One region of the Colwellia sp. MB3u-8 genome, then DNA from elsewhere that is predicted to be linked to it. Evidence: predicted binding sites of a transcription regulator. Region 1 holds the regulator's gene; each other region holds the start of a gene.
What was found. The regulator sigma-54, encoded in region 1, starts transcription at its own class of promoters, with help from an activator protein. The targets are predictions, from matches to a motif close to GTTGGCACGNNNNTNGNNT.
Positions count from the first base shown of each region.

Region 2: a site for sigma-54 is predicted at 1,755-1,773, ahead of flgF (flagellar basal-body rod protein FlgF). Genes of this name have one in related genera too.
Region 3: a site for sigma-54 is predicted at 2,460-2,478, ahead of H4J54_RS05950 (FlgO family outer membrane protein). Genes of this name have one in related genera too.
Region 4: a site for sigma-54 is predicted at 2,446-2,464, ahead of glnA (glutamate--ammonia ligase). Genes of this name have one in related genera too.

Region 1 covers NZ_JACGVA010000068.1:266,597-270,815, forward strand. The annotation lists gene rapZ (RNase adapter RapZ) at 1-254, opposite strand, end outside; gene ptsN (PTS IIA-like nitrogen regulatory protein PtsN) at 261-719, opposite strand; gene hpf (ribosome hibernation promoting factor) at 749-1,036, opposite strand; gene H4J54_RS13630 (RNA polymerase factor sigma-54) at 1,073-2,581, opposite strand; gene lptB (LPS export ABC transporter ATP-binding protein) at 2,633-3,364, opposite strand; gene lptA (lipopolysaccharide transport periplasmic protein LptA) at 3,365-3,910, opposite strand; gene lptC (LPS export ABC transporter periplasmic protein LptC) at 3,876-4,219, opposite strand, start outside.
Region 2 covers NZ_JACGVA010000058.1:262,732-266,950, reverse strand. The annotation lists gene H4J54_RS05905 (flagellar hook assembly protein FlgD) at 1-87, shown strand, start outside; gene flgE (flagellar hook protein FlgE) at 117-1,478, shown strand; gene flgF (flagellar basal-body rod protein FlgF) at 1,813-2,556, shown strand; gene flgG (flagellar basal-body rod protein FlgG) at 2,579-3,367, shown strand; gene flgH (flagellar basal body L-ring protein FlgH) at 3,384-4,091, shown strand; gene H4J54_RS05880 (flagellar basal body P-ring protein FlgI) at 4,118-4,219, shown strand, end outside.
Region 3 covers NZ_JACGVA010000058.1:270,822-275,040, forward strand. The annotation lists gene flgA (flagellar basal body P-ring formation chaperone FlgA) at 1-318, shown strand, start outside; gene flgM (flagellar biosynthesis anti-sigma factor FlgM) at 393-707, shown strand; gene H4J54_RS05940 (flagellar export chaperone FlgN) at 732-1,163, shown strand; gene H4J54_RS05945 (LPP20 family lipoprotein) at 1,273-1,737, opposite strand; gene H4J54_RS05950 (FlgO family outer membrane protein) at 1,766-2,410, opposite strand; gene H4J54_RS05955 (flagella assembly protein FlgT) at 2,829-3,992, shown strand; tRNA gene H4J54_RS05960 (tRNA-Arg) at 4,124-4,199, shown strand.
Region 4 covers NZ_JACGVA010000067.1:94,168-98,386, reverse strand. The annotation lists gene glnL (nitrogen regulation protein NR(II)) at 1-258, opposite strand, end outside; gene H4J54_RS12465 (DUF4124 domain-containing protein) at 335-862, opposite strand; gene glnA (glutamate--ammonia ligase) at 975-2,381, opposite strand; gene typA (translational GTPase TypA) at 2,727-4,219, shown strand, end outside.

The DNA of each region.
Region 1 (4,219 bases):
AAATACAGTATGCTCAATTCTACTGCATTGGGCAGGTATTCAATAATTTCGGGTACGTCGTTAGGATCGGCAGGCAGGTTACGAACATCGAGACTTACGGCAACATTTTCATAATCATTAATAACCGTATGGGTCAGTGCGGGTAACAAGTTGACAGGGATATTATCAACACAATAATAACCTAAATCCTCTAAAACACGCAGTGCAACACTTTTCCCTGATCCTGAACGGCCACTTACAATAATTAATTTCATCCGTGTTTAACTCGCTTGTTGTATTAACTGAAACAGTTCTTGATTACTTTTGCATTTACGCACTTGCTTGCAAAATTGCTTGTCACGAAAGATTTTTGCGATACTTTGCAGCGTACTCAAGTGGCTCTGGCATTCTTCTTCAGGAACGAATAAGGCAATAAAAATATCAACGGGACGATGATCAATAGCGTCAAAATTAATCGCTTGTTCTGTGGTAATAACCACGGCAATAGGTTTAGTAGGCGTAGCATTTTCTAGACGGCCATGAGGTATAGCAATGCCATTACCTATGCCGGTTGAGCCCATTCTTTCGCGCTTAACTAAGCTTTCTAAGAGCTGAAAAGTATCATGGCTGTCGAGTTTATCGGCGGCCAAGCGACTTAAATATTCTAATATACGTTTTTTACTGGCACCCGGTGCTGCACAAATAGTGCAGTCCGGGGTTAAGATGTCTTGCAACTTCATAAACTTCTAAGACCTGTAGCGAAATGGCGCTAATGTTTGTTGATTTTGCCTTTATATTTCAATATTTGGCGATCTAGCTTGTCAATTAATGCATCAATCGATGCATACATGTCACTATGTTGTGCCTTAGCATGAACTTCAGTGCCACTTAAGTGCACTGTTGATTCAGCAATCTGATTCTGTTTTTCTACCGTTAATACTACATGTACATTATTGATATGATCAAAATGACGCTCTAGTTTTTCAAACTTGCCATTGACATAATCACGTAATGAATCAGTAACATCGACATGGTGTCCAGTAAGATTAATTTGCATATACTTCAATCCTCTTTATTGGCTGAATAAAACTGCCTACAATAGGCTTTTACGTTGATTTGATGGCGGTATAGCAAGTGACTCTCGATATTTGGCAATGGTACGCCTTGCCACTTGTATACCTTGCTCTGCTAAAATATCTGCCATTTTACTGTCGCTGAGTGGCTTTGCAGGCACTTCGGCAGCCACTAGCTTTTTAATTAATTCTCGAATAGCCGTTGATGAACATTCGCCGCCGTTTTCAGTACTTACGTGGCTCGAAAAAAAGTACTTAAGTTCAAAAATTCCTCTAGGCGTGTGCATATATTTTTGCGTGGTTACACGAGAAATAGTTGATTCATGCATATCTACGGCTTCGGCAATATCGTTCAATACCATAGGGCGCATCGACTCAGGTCCGTGTTCAAAAAATCCTTGTTGACGTTGCACAATGCAATTTGAAACCTTTAAAAGCGTTTCGTTACGGCTTTCTAAGCTTTTAATAAACCATTTTGCTTCTTGCAAGTTAGAGCGAATAAATTGATTATCAGTAGATGACTTCATTGAACGAGACATAGCCGCGTATTGCTGATTAACCGATAGTTTAGGGGCAGTGTCAGGATTGAGCTCTACTGTCCAGCGGCCGTTTTTCTTTTCAACAGACACGTCTGGGATAACATATTGTTCTTCACTTTTGATGACGCTATCACCTGGACGGGGATCTAAGCTTTGTATTAGGCGAATAACTTCGCGTAATTGCTCTTCTTTCAAGCGTAATTTACGCATCAATTGACGATAATCGCGATTACCGAGCAAATCAATATACTCGCTGACGGCGATTTTGCTTTCTGCTAACCAAGGGGTATCTTTAGCAAATTGATTAAGCTGAATACGCAAGCACTCGGGAATTGAGCGGGCGGCTACACCAACGGGGTCAAATACGTTAATACGCTTTAACACCACTTCAATCTCATCAAGTTCTACACCATCAATACCGACACTCTCTAAGATCTCTTCGGCTGAAACCGTTAAATAACCTGCTTCATCTATGGCTTCAATAATGGCAATGGCAATGGTTCTGTCAGTGTCACTAAAGGGCGTTAGTTCCATCTGCCAAATTAGATGGTCTTGTAATGAGTCTTTCGTTTCACCTTGATAAGTATAATCTTCTGAGGCATGGCCAACACCGCCACTACTGACACCGGCACTGAAGTTATCATCCCATGTGCTATCGCTATTTAGTTCTTCGGGGATGTCTGTTTTTGCTAAACCTTCAGAGGAGCTAATTTCGTCTATCGAGGGAGTGGAGTCTTCGCTGCCATCAGAGGATGCTGCTGCTGAGTTTTCGCCTACAGTTACCGAATATCCTGCTTCTAAATGGTCAGGGGTATTTTCTGAATTGTTATCGTGCGTTTCGTCAACTTCAAGCAAAGGGTTACTTTCAAGTGCTTCTTGAATCTCTAGTTGAAGATCCAAAGTCGATAATTGCAACAGTTTGATCGCCTGCTGCAATTGCGGGGTCATCGTTAACTGTTGTCCGATACGGAGTTGCAGAGTAGGACGCATTTACGTTTTATTTTCCCTATTCAAATTCATTAATTCAATTGGTTTCATTCACTATAGCGTGAATTGTTCGCCAAGGTATACATCTCTTACATGCTGATTTGCAAGAATTTGCTTTGAATTACCTTCAGCGATAAGTTCACCATGACTAACGATGTAGGCATGTTCACAAACATCGAGTGTTTCTCGCACATTGTGATCTGTGATTAAAATACCTATGCCACGATCTTTTAAGTGTAGGATAATTTTTTTTATATCACCTACCGAAATCGGGTCAACACCGGCAAAGGGTTCATCCAGTAGTATAAATTTAGGATCTGCGGCTAATGCCCGTGCTATTTCAACTCGTCGGCGCTCACCGCCAGATAAACTCATGCCTAAGTTATCTTTTATATGGCCTATGTTGAACTCTTCTAATAAATGTTCAAGTTTTTCTTGTCGGTCAACGTCACTAAGTGATTTACGTGTTTGTAAAATGGCCATGATATTGTCATTGACCGATAACTTACGAAAAATAGAGGCTTCTTGTGGTAAATAACCAATACCTTTTCTCGCGCGCTCGTGCATTGGCAGTAAGGTTATATCTTCATCATTTAAGACAATTGAGCCACTGTCGTTCTTCACCAAGCCAACAATCATATAAAAAGAGGTAGTCTTACCTGCGCCATTTGGCCCTAATAAGCCAACTATTTGTCCAGCTGAGACGTGCATACTGACGTTTTTAACAACTTTTCTGCCTTTATAGGACTTGGCAAGGCCGGTTGCTGATAATGTAGAAGTTGACATTTACTCTTGCTTATCCTTTGATTTTATAGGCAATTTAATTTTGTTCTTCGGCTGTAATACGGTTTCAACTTTATCATTGTCTAGGCTTTCAGCGTTGACATACTCGGTGGCAAAATTATAGGTGATTTTACTGCCACTCACTTTACTACCTTCTTGGCTAAGGAGGGCATTGCCTGAAATAACGACGGTATTCATACTCGGCTCATAACGGATTTCATTGGCTTGCAAATTGATTGGGCTACCATCTTGAAGCGTTTGTTCAAAGGTCGCCGGTGAGCCTTTGGCAATATAAATTTTGCTGTCACTGTTTTCTTGGGTGATAACCTGTACTAACTCAGCATGTATCCTTAGTGTGCCCTGAGAAATAATGACATTATCAATATAACTGAATATTTTATTTTTGAGATCGGCAGCTTGGCGTGAAGAAGATATTTTAATCTCTTGTTCTACGTCAAATTTTTCTGCACTTGCGACAGGCACTAATAATGCTAACGCCGTGAGGCAATATAAGTTACTTTTTAATTTTTTTATAAATAGTCTGTACATGTTCGGTCAATGTCATCTGTGTTGTGTTTAAGTCTACAATTAATCCTGAGCCATACATAGTAAATCCTTTACCTAATATTAAGATAGTTTGCTCTGAGCTGATAATATTAGTTTTTAAGTCCATTTCTAAATTTTTACCATGCACTTCCTGTATCAAACTTTCTTTATCAGTGGCGATTAAACGTACGCGATTTGCTAATTTTACTCGATTGTTATTATACAAGGTGCCTTCATTGGCGGTGATTTGCCAAGTAGGTTTGTTGTTCCTTGGGTATAAGGTATAGCGTGGATATTCAAAGTGTGTGACCC
Region 2 (4,219 bases), on a different contig from region 1:
GCCGGCAACGGCGGAAGTATTTTATTAAATCTTAACGGTGGTAGCACCATGAAACTTTCTGATGTAGTCGAAGTTTCTGAAGGTTAATTAAACAATTTTTTGTATGAGGTGAAATTATGTCATTTAATATAGCATTGAGCGGATTAAACGCAGCTCAGAAAGATTTGGATATAACATCCAACAACATTGCCAATGTAAACACCACTGGCTTTAAAGAATCACGAGCAGAGTTTGTTGACGTTTATGCGTCTTCACTTTTATCAGCCGGTAAAACTAAAGTCGGTGACGGTGTTTTGACGGCCGATGCGGCGCAACAATTTTCACAAGGTAGTATTAAGTTTACCAACAACTCCTTAGATTTAGCGATTAACGGTAATGGTTTTTTTGCTACCGTACCAGAAGTGGGTAGTTTAGACACCTCATATACCCGAGCGGGTCAGTTTAAATTGAACCAAGAAAATTTTATTGTTAATTCTCAAGGCGGGCACTTATTGGGCTTTCCTGTTAATGGCGACGGTTCATCGACCTCAGTCAGTTTAAGTACCGCTGAGCCTATTCGTATTCCAACCGCCTCAGGTGCACCAGAGAAAACCTCGGAAGTTAATCTGCGAATGAATTTACCCGCAGGTGAAGCCTATATTAAAGGTGCACCAGAAAACTTTAATTCAGCTGAACCATCAACATTTAATCATTCAACATCAGCAACGGTATTTGACTCATTCGGTGACAGTCATATTATGACTTATTACTTTGTCAAAGATGATCCAAGTAGCAAACCGAATGAGTGGATGATGTTTACCTCTGTTGATGGTGAAATGGTAGATTTAGAGGCTGATCCTGGACAGACTAACCCCATTGCGGGGACAGCGCCTGGAGTTGTTGGTGCCAAATTAAAATTTAATTCAGTAGGCGATTTTACGGGCATAGTGCCAAGCTCAGCTGACGGTGGAATTGGAATAACGACTCGCGCCCTTGGCGGCAACATCTTATCGAACGGTGCAGATCCTACTCAGACCATAAGCGTTAACTTTAACTTAGATGTCTTAGGTCCGAATCCAAATGAACCCACACAGTTTGCTTCCAACTTTGAAGTCACCTCTTTACAACAAGATGGACTAGCGGTTGGTCGATTAACCGGTATTGATATCGGCGGTGATGGTTTGGTAAGGGCGACATACAGTAATGGTACTTCAGAGCCTTTATCACGTATTGCTATGGTAAGTTTTGCCAATGATCAGGGCTTAAAACAGATTGGCAGCACCGGCTGGAAAGAAAGTATTACCTCAGGAGAAGCCCTAGCGGGTGAAGCGGGCGGGGGTACCTTTGGTTCGATAAGTTCTTCAGCATTAGAGCAATCTAATGTTAATTTGACCTCTGAGTTAATTGACTTGATCTCGGCGCAACGAAACTTCCAAGCTAACTCTAGAGCACTTGAAGTTGATAATCAGTTAAACCAAACCATTTTACAAATTCGATAATCTCAATAGTGGTTAAGAGCAATAGACAATAATTGCTCATAACCAAGAGATTAATAACTAGCGCTCAGCGCTAATTATTGAGCCTAATGAAGATAAAAAGCCAGATAATCATCCATTGATATCTGGCTTTTTTATGCTCAAGACGAGCAGGACGTAAAGCGATAGCTTTCAGTAAAAAATCTTTCAGCTGTCAGTTAAAGGTAGCTGTTAGTAAAAAAGTCATCAGATCATAAGTTTAGTGCCATTCGTATTCCATCTTATTAACTCTGCTTAACTTTTGGCACTTTATTTGCAACAGTTTCAATATTATTAATATTATTGAGTGAAGTTCATTATGGATAAGATGCTGTATATTGCCATGAGTGGTGCAAAGCAAAACATGCAAGCCTTATCAGTCAATGCTAACAACCTCGCTAACGCCAAAACTACCGGCTTTAAAGCGGATTTAGCCAATGCTAGATCCATGCAAGCTTTTGGTGAAGGCCTGCCTTCTCGGGTATTTTCAATGACCGAACGAGCAGGCCAAAACTTTGACACTGGTGCTTTATTGACCACAGGACGTGATCTTGATATTGCCATTAAAGGGCAAGGTTGGTTAACGGTACAAACCGAAGATGGCAATGAAGCCTATACCCGCAATGGTCAATTGAAGTTAAACGACAATGGGGCACTTGAAACCTCAAGAGGTGACATAGTGATTGGCGACCGCGGGCCAATTTTTTTACCCTTACCTGTGAGTAATATCAATATAACGTCTGACGGCACCATTATGGTTCAGCCTGAAGGAGCGCCAAGCTCTGCTCAAGAAGAAGTGGGCAGAATTAAATTTGTTAAGCCAGATAATCGCTTGCTAGAAAAAGGCAGTGATGGCTTATTTCGTCGTCAAGACGGCAACAATGAACCGGCTGATGTCACGGTTAAAGTGGCGAGTGGGGCATTAGAGTCTAGTAACGTAAACCCTATCAGTGAAATGACCGATATGATCGCGCTACAGCGTCAATTTGAAATGCAGTTGAAAATGATGAAAACCGCAGAAGAAATTGACGCAAGTGCCGCTTCATTATTAAAAGCGTTCTAAATAAAATTTTTCGAGGTGATGTATGAATCCAGCATTATGGATCAGTAAAACAGGCTTAGACGCCCAAACCAAAGAGATTGCGGTTATTTCCAACAATCTAGCCAACGCCAGTACCATAGGTTTTAAAAAGAGTCGGGCGGTATTTGAAGACTTACTTTATCAAAATATTAGCCAGCCTGGTGGGCGTTCAGCACAAGACACTGAAATGCCGTCAGGGTTAATGTTAGGTGCGGGTACCAAAGTGGTAGCCACACAAAAAATTCACACCCAAGGTGACATGCTTAATACCGACAATGCCTTAGATCTGATGATCCAAGGTGAAGGTATGTTTGAAATTTTAATGCCTGACGGCTCTTCTGCTTATTCACGTAATGGTCAATTTACCATGAACGATGAAGGCAGCATAGTAACCCCAGGCGCAGGTTATTTAATGCAACCGCAAATAACCGTGCCAGAAGATGCCTTAAGTATTATTGTTTCGCAAGATGGTGAAGTCTCCGTCACCTTGCAAGGCCAAGCTGAACCCGCTGTAGTCGGACAAATTAATACTGTTAACTTTGTCAACCCGACCGGATTACAGCCAATCGGGCAGAACTTATACATTGAAACTGCAGTAAGTGGTGCAGCACAAGAGGGTGTGCCAGGTTTAGCGGGTTACGGCATGATAGTGCAAGGTGCGTTAGAAACCTCAAATGTTAATACCACCGAAGAGCTGGTTAACCTGATTGAAAGCCAACGAGTTTATGAGATGAACTCGAAAGTCATTTCTGCGGTTGACGAAATGCTTAGCTACATTAATCAGCAACTATAACGTTGAGGAAGGTATCATGAAAAACACCCGAACTTCGTTATTAAGCACAGTCTTTACGGTTAGTATTGTCGCGCTATTATTCACGGGTTGTGCTAGCACTAAGCAGGAAAAAACATTGCCTAATGATCCTGATTTTGCCCCCATTTTACCAGAAATGGAGGATAAACCTTTAGTACCAACGGGCTCTCTTTTTAACGTCAATTATGTTAATAACATCTATTCAGACTCTAAAGCGCATCGGGTTGGCGATATTATTTCCGTGATTTTAAGTGAAAGTACCCAGGCGCAAAAAAGTGCCAAAACAGAGTTTAAAAAAGCCAATAGTGCCACGCTCAATCCTATTACTGGTTTTGGTGGTGCAGCGGTAAATTTCAACAACAAAGCCATACAATTTGGTTACGACCAAAGCTCAGATTTTAAAGGTGATTCAAAAGCCAATCAGGGCAACAGTTTAGCCGGCAATATTTCGGTTCATGTCTTGAGAGTTTTACCCAACGGTAACTTGATGATCCGTGGTGAAAAATGGATGTCATTAAATAATGGTGATGAATATATTCGCTTAACGGGTATTGTTCGTTCGCAAGACATCAGTTCAGATAACACAGTTACCTCGAGTAAAGTGGCGAACGCCCGTATTGAATATGCTGGCACCGGCACATTCGCTGACGTGCAAGAGCAAGGCTGGTTGTCGAAGTTTTTCAATAGTTCATGGTGGCCTCTTTAGTAGGATAATAGCAGTAGGATAATAGAATGAAAAAATATTTAGTTAGCTTTGCTTGTTTAACCTTGATGCTTTTATTACCAGAAGCTAATGCCCAACGTATTAAAGACTTGGCTGATGTTGCGGGTGTG
Region 3 (4,219 bases), on a different contig from region 1:
GCTAATATCGAAATTATATTTAAAGATAACGGGCAAATACGGGGCACAGTGCTGACCGATCCTAAAGTAGTGGTGGGTGCTCGGACAAAAAGAAACTTGTCTCAAGGTAGTGCTATTACTAATCAAAACACCTGTTTTGTCTGTAAAGGCGAGCCGGTGAATATTTTTGCTAAGTCGGCACACTTTGAAATTAAGTCTTTTGGCATTGCCTTAAATGACGGCAGTTTAGGCGAAATTATATCGGTGCGAAATAGCAAGTCTGGTCGTGTGGTTCAGGGGCAAGTTAACGCTATTAACCAAGTGATAATTAATTTATAATAATTGCTTAAGTTTTCTGCTGTTTTGCCGATAAAAGGTTAGAAACCAATAACTGTTGTAAGTAGGATACAATAATGGCTATTAATATCAACAACTTGAATAATACTAATCAAGTAAAACAAAAACTTGAACAGCAAGTTCAGACCAAACAGCAAATTAGCGAAAGTAGCAATGCCTCGCAACAAGCTAAATCGGCAACGCGTGATTCGGTATCAATTACCCCGCAAGCAAAACAAATGAATGAGCTGCAGAAACAAGCAGCTGATTCGCCGGTAGTCAATGAGAAAAAAATTGCTGAATTAAAGAGTGCAATTGCCTCTGGCGATTATAAAATAAATCCAGAAAAGCTAGCAGCAAGTATCGCCAATTTTGAATTTGAACTTGGCTAACTTGTCACTAAAGTGGAGTACATAGTGTCTGAAAAACTAACACCGCAACAATTGGTTTCTCAACAATTATCGCAATTAACGCAATTAGAGACGTTATTAGACACTGAGAAAGATGTACTGCAGCAGCAAAGCCCTGATGCACTTATTCATCTTACCGCAGACAAAAACGACCTACTTTTGGCGATTCAGAAAGTTGACAATGCCATTGGTCAAAGTTTTGAATTCAAACAAGAAAAACTAGCAGGCAAGTTCACCAATATATTATCAGATATTGAAGCCATTTTAGTGCGCTGTAAAAAACAGAACCAAATTAATGGCCTGATCATTCATCAATCACAATTATCCGTAGAACGCATGAAGACCTCATTACTAGAGAATCATAACAAGTCATCCATGACCTATAATAGTAAAGGAAAAACCTCTGGCGGACTCAGTAGCTTAGGGATAAAAGCTTAGCTTTCTATCTGTCACTTTATGTACAAAAAAAACCAGCAATGGCTGATTTTTTAATGGTACTAAAATACAGCGCAATGCAATAACGCTAGTAATAACGCTAGTAATAACGCTAGTAATATGAGATATGCTTTATTTCTTTGCGGTTAGATGTCGCGTTATAAATTTCATAAACATCTTTAAAATCTAAACTCAACTCAGTGGTATAACTGTCACCCACCGGATAACTTTTAACCACTTTTGCACCACGAATGATACCTCGTACTGATGCCTGTAATTGTTGATTATCAAGCACTAAATTAGACATGGTGGTGCTACCATTAATATTTTGACCATAAACTTGTTCAGCTAACTCCGCATAAGCAGCCATTTTTGAAGCTTTTATTGCCATCAGCATACGCTGGGTTTTGCTTTGAGAGTTCTGCAAACTAATTGGTGCTTGCCCTATGGCGGTTAATACAGGAAATTTTTCCGGTTTCACGTTTTGCCATTCAACCTGTTTATCAAACACCGAAGAACAGGCGCTTAACACTAAAGCACTTAAAAAAAACCCGATACCCTTACGTAAAGTATTCATATTCACCTTAGACATTTATTTGATCATATTACTTTTGTATCGTAATGGCACGTGCATCGTCAGCTAGCGTGGTACTGTCACGCAAGATCATGCCATCTTTCATTTTAACATTTTCATGGCGATTAAAATCATCGCCAACAACCCAAGCGGGAATAAACGACTGCGCCGTTGCCACCACAACTCGAGATTGCAAACCAATCATTCGTGCGTTGACTAACACCCCTTCATTTTGTTGCATCATAGTGCCTGTAACAACATAGTCAATTATCTGACGTTCTGGCAATTCTTGCCAATCGCGACTGAAAACATAATCACCATCGGCCGTTACACGTATATGGCCAGTGGTTTTAAAATCAATAACAACCAAGCCATGTCGTTGCATTTCATGGATAAAACTTTCTGACAGTTGATTGCCTAACGAGTTAGTTGATTCTAAATTTTTTAAATCGACAAATGATGCAACAGCGATTTGGGTTTTGCGCTTAACAAAGGTGCTATTTTCCAGCATTTGATAGGCAAGACCTTTCACCACGTCATTTATCGCATGACGAGGTAACTTAAAACTGTCAATTTCTTGTTTATCGGCATAAGAAGATCGATAAAAATCGTCCTTGGTTGTCACAGAACACGACATCACTGTCGGTATTATTATTGCTATAAGCCAATTTTTCATTGAGCTCTCCTCAATTAATGCTAATGTCATAAAATTCATAAAAATATTAAAGCATGATCCGCGCCAATATTTTATTTCACCTCAACTTAGCCTAATGCAGGTTAGATTAAAACTATACCCCTCAGATTAGCGAGTCTAGTTTTAGCGTCATTGTTCTGCCTATTAACCGCTTTTTTTTAGCACTGATTTTTTATCACTCTCAAGAGCCCTTTTTATCCCATCGTCAGCTTTTGCCAAATCATATCGGGCTTTTAATGCCTAATAAAACCCTACGTTTGCATCTCTATCAGTAACCTAATACTGATAAAAGTAGCTTGTTGGGCCACTTTACTTATCTTGAGTTGAACTTTTCTTTGAAATAGGCACAAAACCTGCATATTTAAAAACAGAGATTGATTCCCTATTAAAAGAGACCTTTATGCGTTTAAGTTTATTTTGCCTTTACTGTGCTATATATAGCAGCGCTAGTGTCGGACAATGGTATGAATCGCAAGGTGTGGCGAGCATAATAAATGCTGATAACAAAACAGCAAAAACACAGGCCATGCACAATGCGTTGAAAAAAGCCTTACTGGTTGCCGGAGCTTCAGTGTCAAGTGTTCAACAAGTGGTTAATGGTTTACTCACCCAAGACGAGATTAACATTCGCGCCAGTGGCAGTGTTAATTCATTAGAGCTGATCAGTGAACACTATAGCGACGACTTGGTCACTGTCACCATTCGGGCTGATATTTTTCCACAAGAAAAAGAGTGCTTCGCGGCTGATTATAAAAAATCCATGCTGTTAACCCGCAGTAATATACTACACCGTGAACAAGCTAATATTGGTAACATCTACGCGATTGATAGCACGTTAATCCAACAGCTCGCTAATAAAATACAGCAGCAAGGTATTTATTTGGATACTAAACTGGCCTTGCAAACTAAAACAGAATTTTCACGTTATAACCAAAGCCTGCAAAGCCAAAGTTTAAAAAACTTAACCATGTCATTAGCCAACATGACAGATAGCCAGTATGTTTTATTTTCAGAGATCCAAGATCTTTCTCTAGCCAATGACGAAAATAATAACTGGCAGTTTTGGCAAAAAAACGTCTATCAACGCCAATTTAATCTTGCCCTTTATATTCACGACGGTACCACAGGTGAAAGAATCTTGGCTAAACACTATCAAAGCTCTGCCCCTTGGCCATTCGATAAGCGCAAACAAGTTGACGTTACTAGTCATAACTTTTGGCAAAGTGACTATGGCCAAAGCATTAGTCTGACCTTAGACAAGATGGTCAGTGATATTGATGAGCACATGATGTGTCAGCCTACCCAGGGCAGAATTGTGCAAGTACAGGGTAACTCTCTGACTTTTAACTTAGGAAAAAGACACGGGGTTAAAATAGGTGATGAATTCTCTTTGCTACATTTCAATAATTTCATCAGTGATGACAAGCGCTCTTATTCAGGTTTTAACATCAGCCCTTATAAAGTTATTGTAACTTCTGTCAGTCAAGACAGTGCGCGGGCAACCACCACTGAGTCGCACATATTAGACAACATCCAAATTAACGACTTGGCGGTAAGGTATTAGCAAATTTGAACAAGGCTAAAAATTATGAACCATAATTAAATAGTGAGTTATCAGGTGTAAAGTGTATTTTTTTGAATACTAATTTATAAAATAGCTGTAGCATAGGTTAGCACTGTAATTATTTGCATCATGTCCTCATAGTTTAACTGGATAAAACTGCGGCCTCCTAAGCTGCTGCTCCAGGTTCGAGTCCTGGTGGGGACGCCAGTAATTATTTATACAGACTT
Region 4 (4,219 bases), on a different contig from region 1:
GCTATCACTAAACTCTTGTCCTGTCGTCAGTAGTTGTTGTAAACGATTACTATTAATTGGGGTATTATAAAAAACTTGGTCAATGGGAAGTCGGTATATTTTACTTAAGCTTTTAACGAGCAATGCTTCTGCAGCAGGATTGACATAGCAAATAGCGAGTTCACGGTCTAACACAACAACAGCTGTTACCATTTGGTTAGGTAACGCTTGTTGATAATGCTTTTTTATTTTGTTTAAATTGATCACGTTATTAAACATCACTTTTCCTTGCACTAAAATGGTGCGTTAAGTAACGAGTGTAAATAAAATTGGTGCAATATGCACTGAAATCCGGTTAGTTTGCCTTGTTAACCGATACTCTGTGCATATAAAACGTTACTGGAGAAGACGTTGCAATAACCTTGCCTTTATCATTAAGTAAGGCCATTTTTATTTGATGTTCACCACGGTCAATATTTCTAAGGACAAACATTGAGTGGGTTTGTGGTTTTTTATAGGGCTTGTCATCTAAATATAATTGTATGGTAAGACCACGCTTGAAGATGGGCTTAATTCGGCCTGAAACATAAGCTGAACCCGTATTATCTCTAATGGTAGATTTTTCCTCGGGTTGGATGATCTCTACTTGATAATTATTATCTATGGCTTTGGGTTTTATGTCTAAAATTGAGGTGTCGATTGAGGATTTTATGGTGTTAGTTTCTTTGACATCTAATTCTACCGCACCGGGTTTAGGGCTATCAGAAAAAACCAGTACTCCTTGCTCATTGCGCCAGACATAAACTTGAGCAGAGCCTGCAAACACAGCAAAAGCCTGCGTTAGCAAGAGAATAACAATGCAAAAACGTGCAGTATGAATCAAAAATAATATCCCTGTTAAAAATGTTCAGTCTTAATCTATCCAAATAATGCTAAATTTACCACAAAAAAAGCTCACCGAAGTGAGCTTTTTACTTATCTATCTAGTTGCAACGTTATACGCTGTAGTACATATCAAATTCAACTGGGTGAGTTGTTGAGTTCAACAATTCAACTTCGCTACGTTTGATACCTATGTAGGCGTCGATCATGTCTTTATCCATAACACCACCTTCAGTTAAGAAGTCCATGTCATTTTCTAAAGCATCTAATGCTTCAGTTAACGAAGTGGCCACTTGTGGAATTTCTGCTGCTTCTTCCGCAGGTAAGTCATACAGATCTTTATCCATGGCATCGCCAGGGTGAATTTTGTTTTTAATACCATCAAGACCCGCCATCAACATAGCTGAGAAGCCTAAGTAAGGGTTCATTGTTGGATCAGGGAAACGCACTTCGATTCGCATGGCTTTTGGTGACGGTACAATTGGAATACGAATAGATGCAGAACGGTTACGTGCTGAGTAGGCTAGCATTACAGGTGCTTCGAAACCAGGTACAAGGCGCTTGTATGAGTTAGTAGAGGCGTTAGTAAAAGCATTGAGTGCTTTAGCATGCTTGATGATACCACCAACATAGTAAAGTGCCATTTCAGATAATCCGCCGTATTTATCGCCAGCAAATAAATTAACACCGTCTTTAGCTAATGATTGATGAACATGCATACCCGTACCGTTATCACCGACTAACGGCTTAGGCATGAAAGTCGCTGTTTTCCCGTAAGCGTGAGCAACATTATGAACAACATATTTGTATATTTGTACTTCATCGGCTTTTAATACCATGGTATTGAAGCGACAAGCAATTTCATTTTGGCCTGCAGTCGCTACTTCATGGTGATGCGCTTCAACCACTAAGCCCATTTCTTCCATCACTAAACACATGGCTGAACGAAGATCTTGTGATGAATCTACTGGTGACGTAGGGAAATAACCGCCTTTTACACCAGGACGATGTCCCATATTGCCTTCTTCATATTCAGTACCCGAATTCCAAGACGCTTCTTTATCATCTATTTTATAGAATGAACCACTCATGTCTGTGTGGAAACGAACATCATCAAAAACAAAAAACTCTGGCTCTGGACCAATTAAAACGGTATCTGCAATGCCGGTACTACGCATATAATCTTCAGCGCGTTTTGCCACTGAACGAGGATCACGGCTATAGCCTTGCATTGTTGTAGGTTCAAGGATGTCACAACGAACATTCAAGGTAACTGCTTCAGTAAAAGGGTCAAGTACCGCAGATTCAGCAATAGGCATCATCACCATGTCTGATTCGTTAATACCTTTCCAACCTTGAATTGAAGACCCGTCAAACATTTTGCCGTCTTCAAAAAAATCTTCTGTTACTTGATGATGAGGAATTGAAATGTGTTGCTCTTTACCTTTGGTATCAGTAAAGCGTAAATCAACAAATTTGACGTCATGTTCTTTAATTAGATCTAAAACTGCGTTTGACATTGAATGTCTCCAGTGTAGTTAGTGCTTAAATGCTTAAAAACTTAATTCTCTATTACTTGTGCTAAAGCGAATACTGTGCCAAAGACAAAGTCATTGAAATATATGCTTTTTATGTTTTTTATTGATTTAATTCGCACCATTGTAGTGCGTTGTTTGCTGCATTTTGGTGCGTATACTCTAATCTGATCATCGGCAGTATAACAACTGAATAATATTTTGTTGGTTATATTTTTCTATTGCGGTGTATTTGCTGAGACTTGTGCTGTACAATATGCGCCCAATTGTAGCCCTATTCGTTAATTTGCCTAAAGTAGCAATAAACGAAAGTAACAGCGAGTAACGCCTGTGTTAGATAAATTAAGAAATGTGGCAATTATTGCTCACGTTGACCACGGAAAAACCACTTTAGTTGATAAATTATTAGAACAGTCAGGTACGCTAGACGCCCGAGGCGGTCTAGAAGAACGTACAATGGACTCAAATGATATCGAAAAAGAACGTGGTATCACAATCTTAGCTAAAAACACGGCTATTAACTGGAATGGCTACCGTGTAAACATCGTAGATACTCCTGGCCATGCTGATTTTGGTGGTGAAGTTGAACGTGTAATGTCAATGGTCGATTCAGTTTTACTGATAGTTGATGCACAAGAAGGCCCTATGCCGCAAACGCGTTTCGTTACGAAAAAAGCGTTTGCGCAAGGTTTAAAGCCAATTCTTGTTATTAACAAAGTTGATAAGCCTGGTTCTCGCCCTGATTGGGTTATGGATCAAGTTTTTGAATTATTTGATAACTTGGGTGCAACTGACGAACAACTTGACTTTAAAGTTGTTTACGCTTCAGCAATCAATGGTTGGGCCACGCTTGAAGAAGGCGCAACTGGCACTGACATGACTCCTTTATTTGATACTATTCTTAAAGAAGTGCCAGCACCAATCGCGGATCCTGAAGCTCCGTTCCAAATGCAAATTTCTCAACTTGATTACAGCTCTTACTTAGGTGTAATTGGCGTTGGCCGTGTTACACGTGGTTCAGTTAAGCCGAATCAACAAGTGACTATTAAATTAGCGACTGGCAAGGTTCATAACGCTAAAGTAGGTAAAGTATTTGGTTACTTAGGCTTAGAAAGACTGGATATCGAAGAAGGTTTTGCTGGTGATATTATTGCACTTACCGGCTTAGGCGAATTAAAAATATCTGATACTGTTTGTTGTCCAACAGCAGTTGAAGGTTTACCAGCATTATCTGTTGATGAACCTACTATCAATATGACGTTCCAAGTAAATACCTCACCATTTTGTGGTAAAGAAGGTAAATATGTTACTTCACGTAACATCAAAGATCGCTTAGAAAAAGAGCTTGTTCATAACGTTGCTTTACGTGTTGAGGAATTACCTGATGCTGATAAATTTAAAGTGTCGGGCCGTGGTGAACTTCACCTAGGTATTTTAATTGAAAACATGCGTCGTGAAGGTTTTGAATTAGCGGTATCACGTCCTGAAGTTATTATTCGTGAAATTGATGGTGTAACACAAGAACCTTACGAGAACGTAACCATTGATGTTGAAGAACAACATCAAGGACCTATTATGGAAAGAATGGGTGTTCGTAAAGCTGAATTAACTGATATGGCACCTGATGGAACGGGCCGTATTCGTATGGACTTCATCATGCCAAGTCGTGGTTTGATTGGTTTCCAAACTGAATTTATGACTTTAACTTCAGGCTCTGGCTTAATTTATCATACATTTTTTGAATACGGACCTCACAAGGGTGGCGATATTGGCCAACGTAAAAATGGTGTAATGATCGGTAATGCTACAGGTAAAGCCTTAAC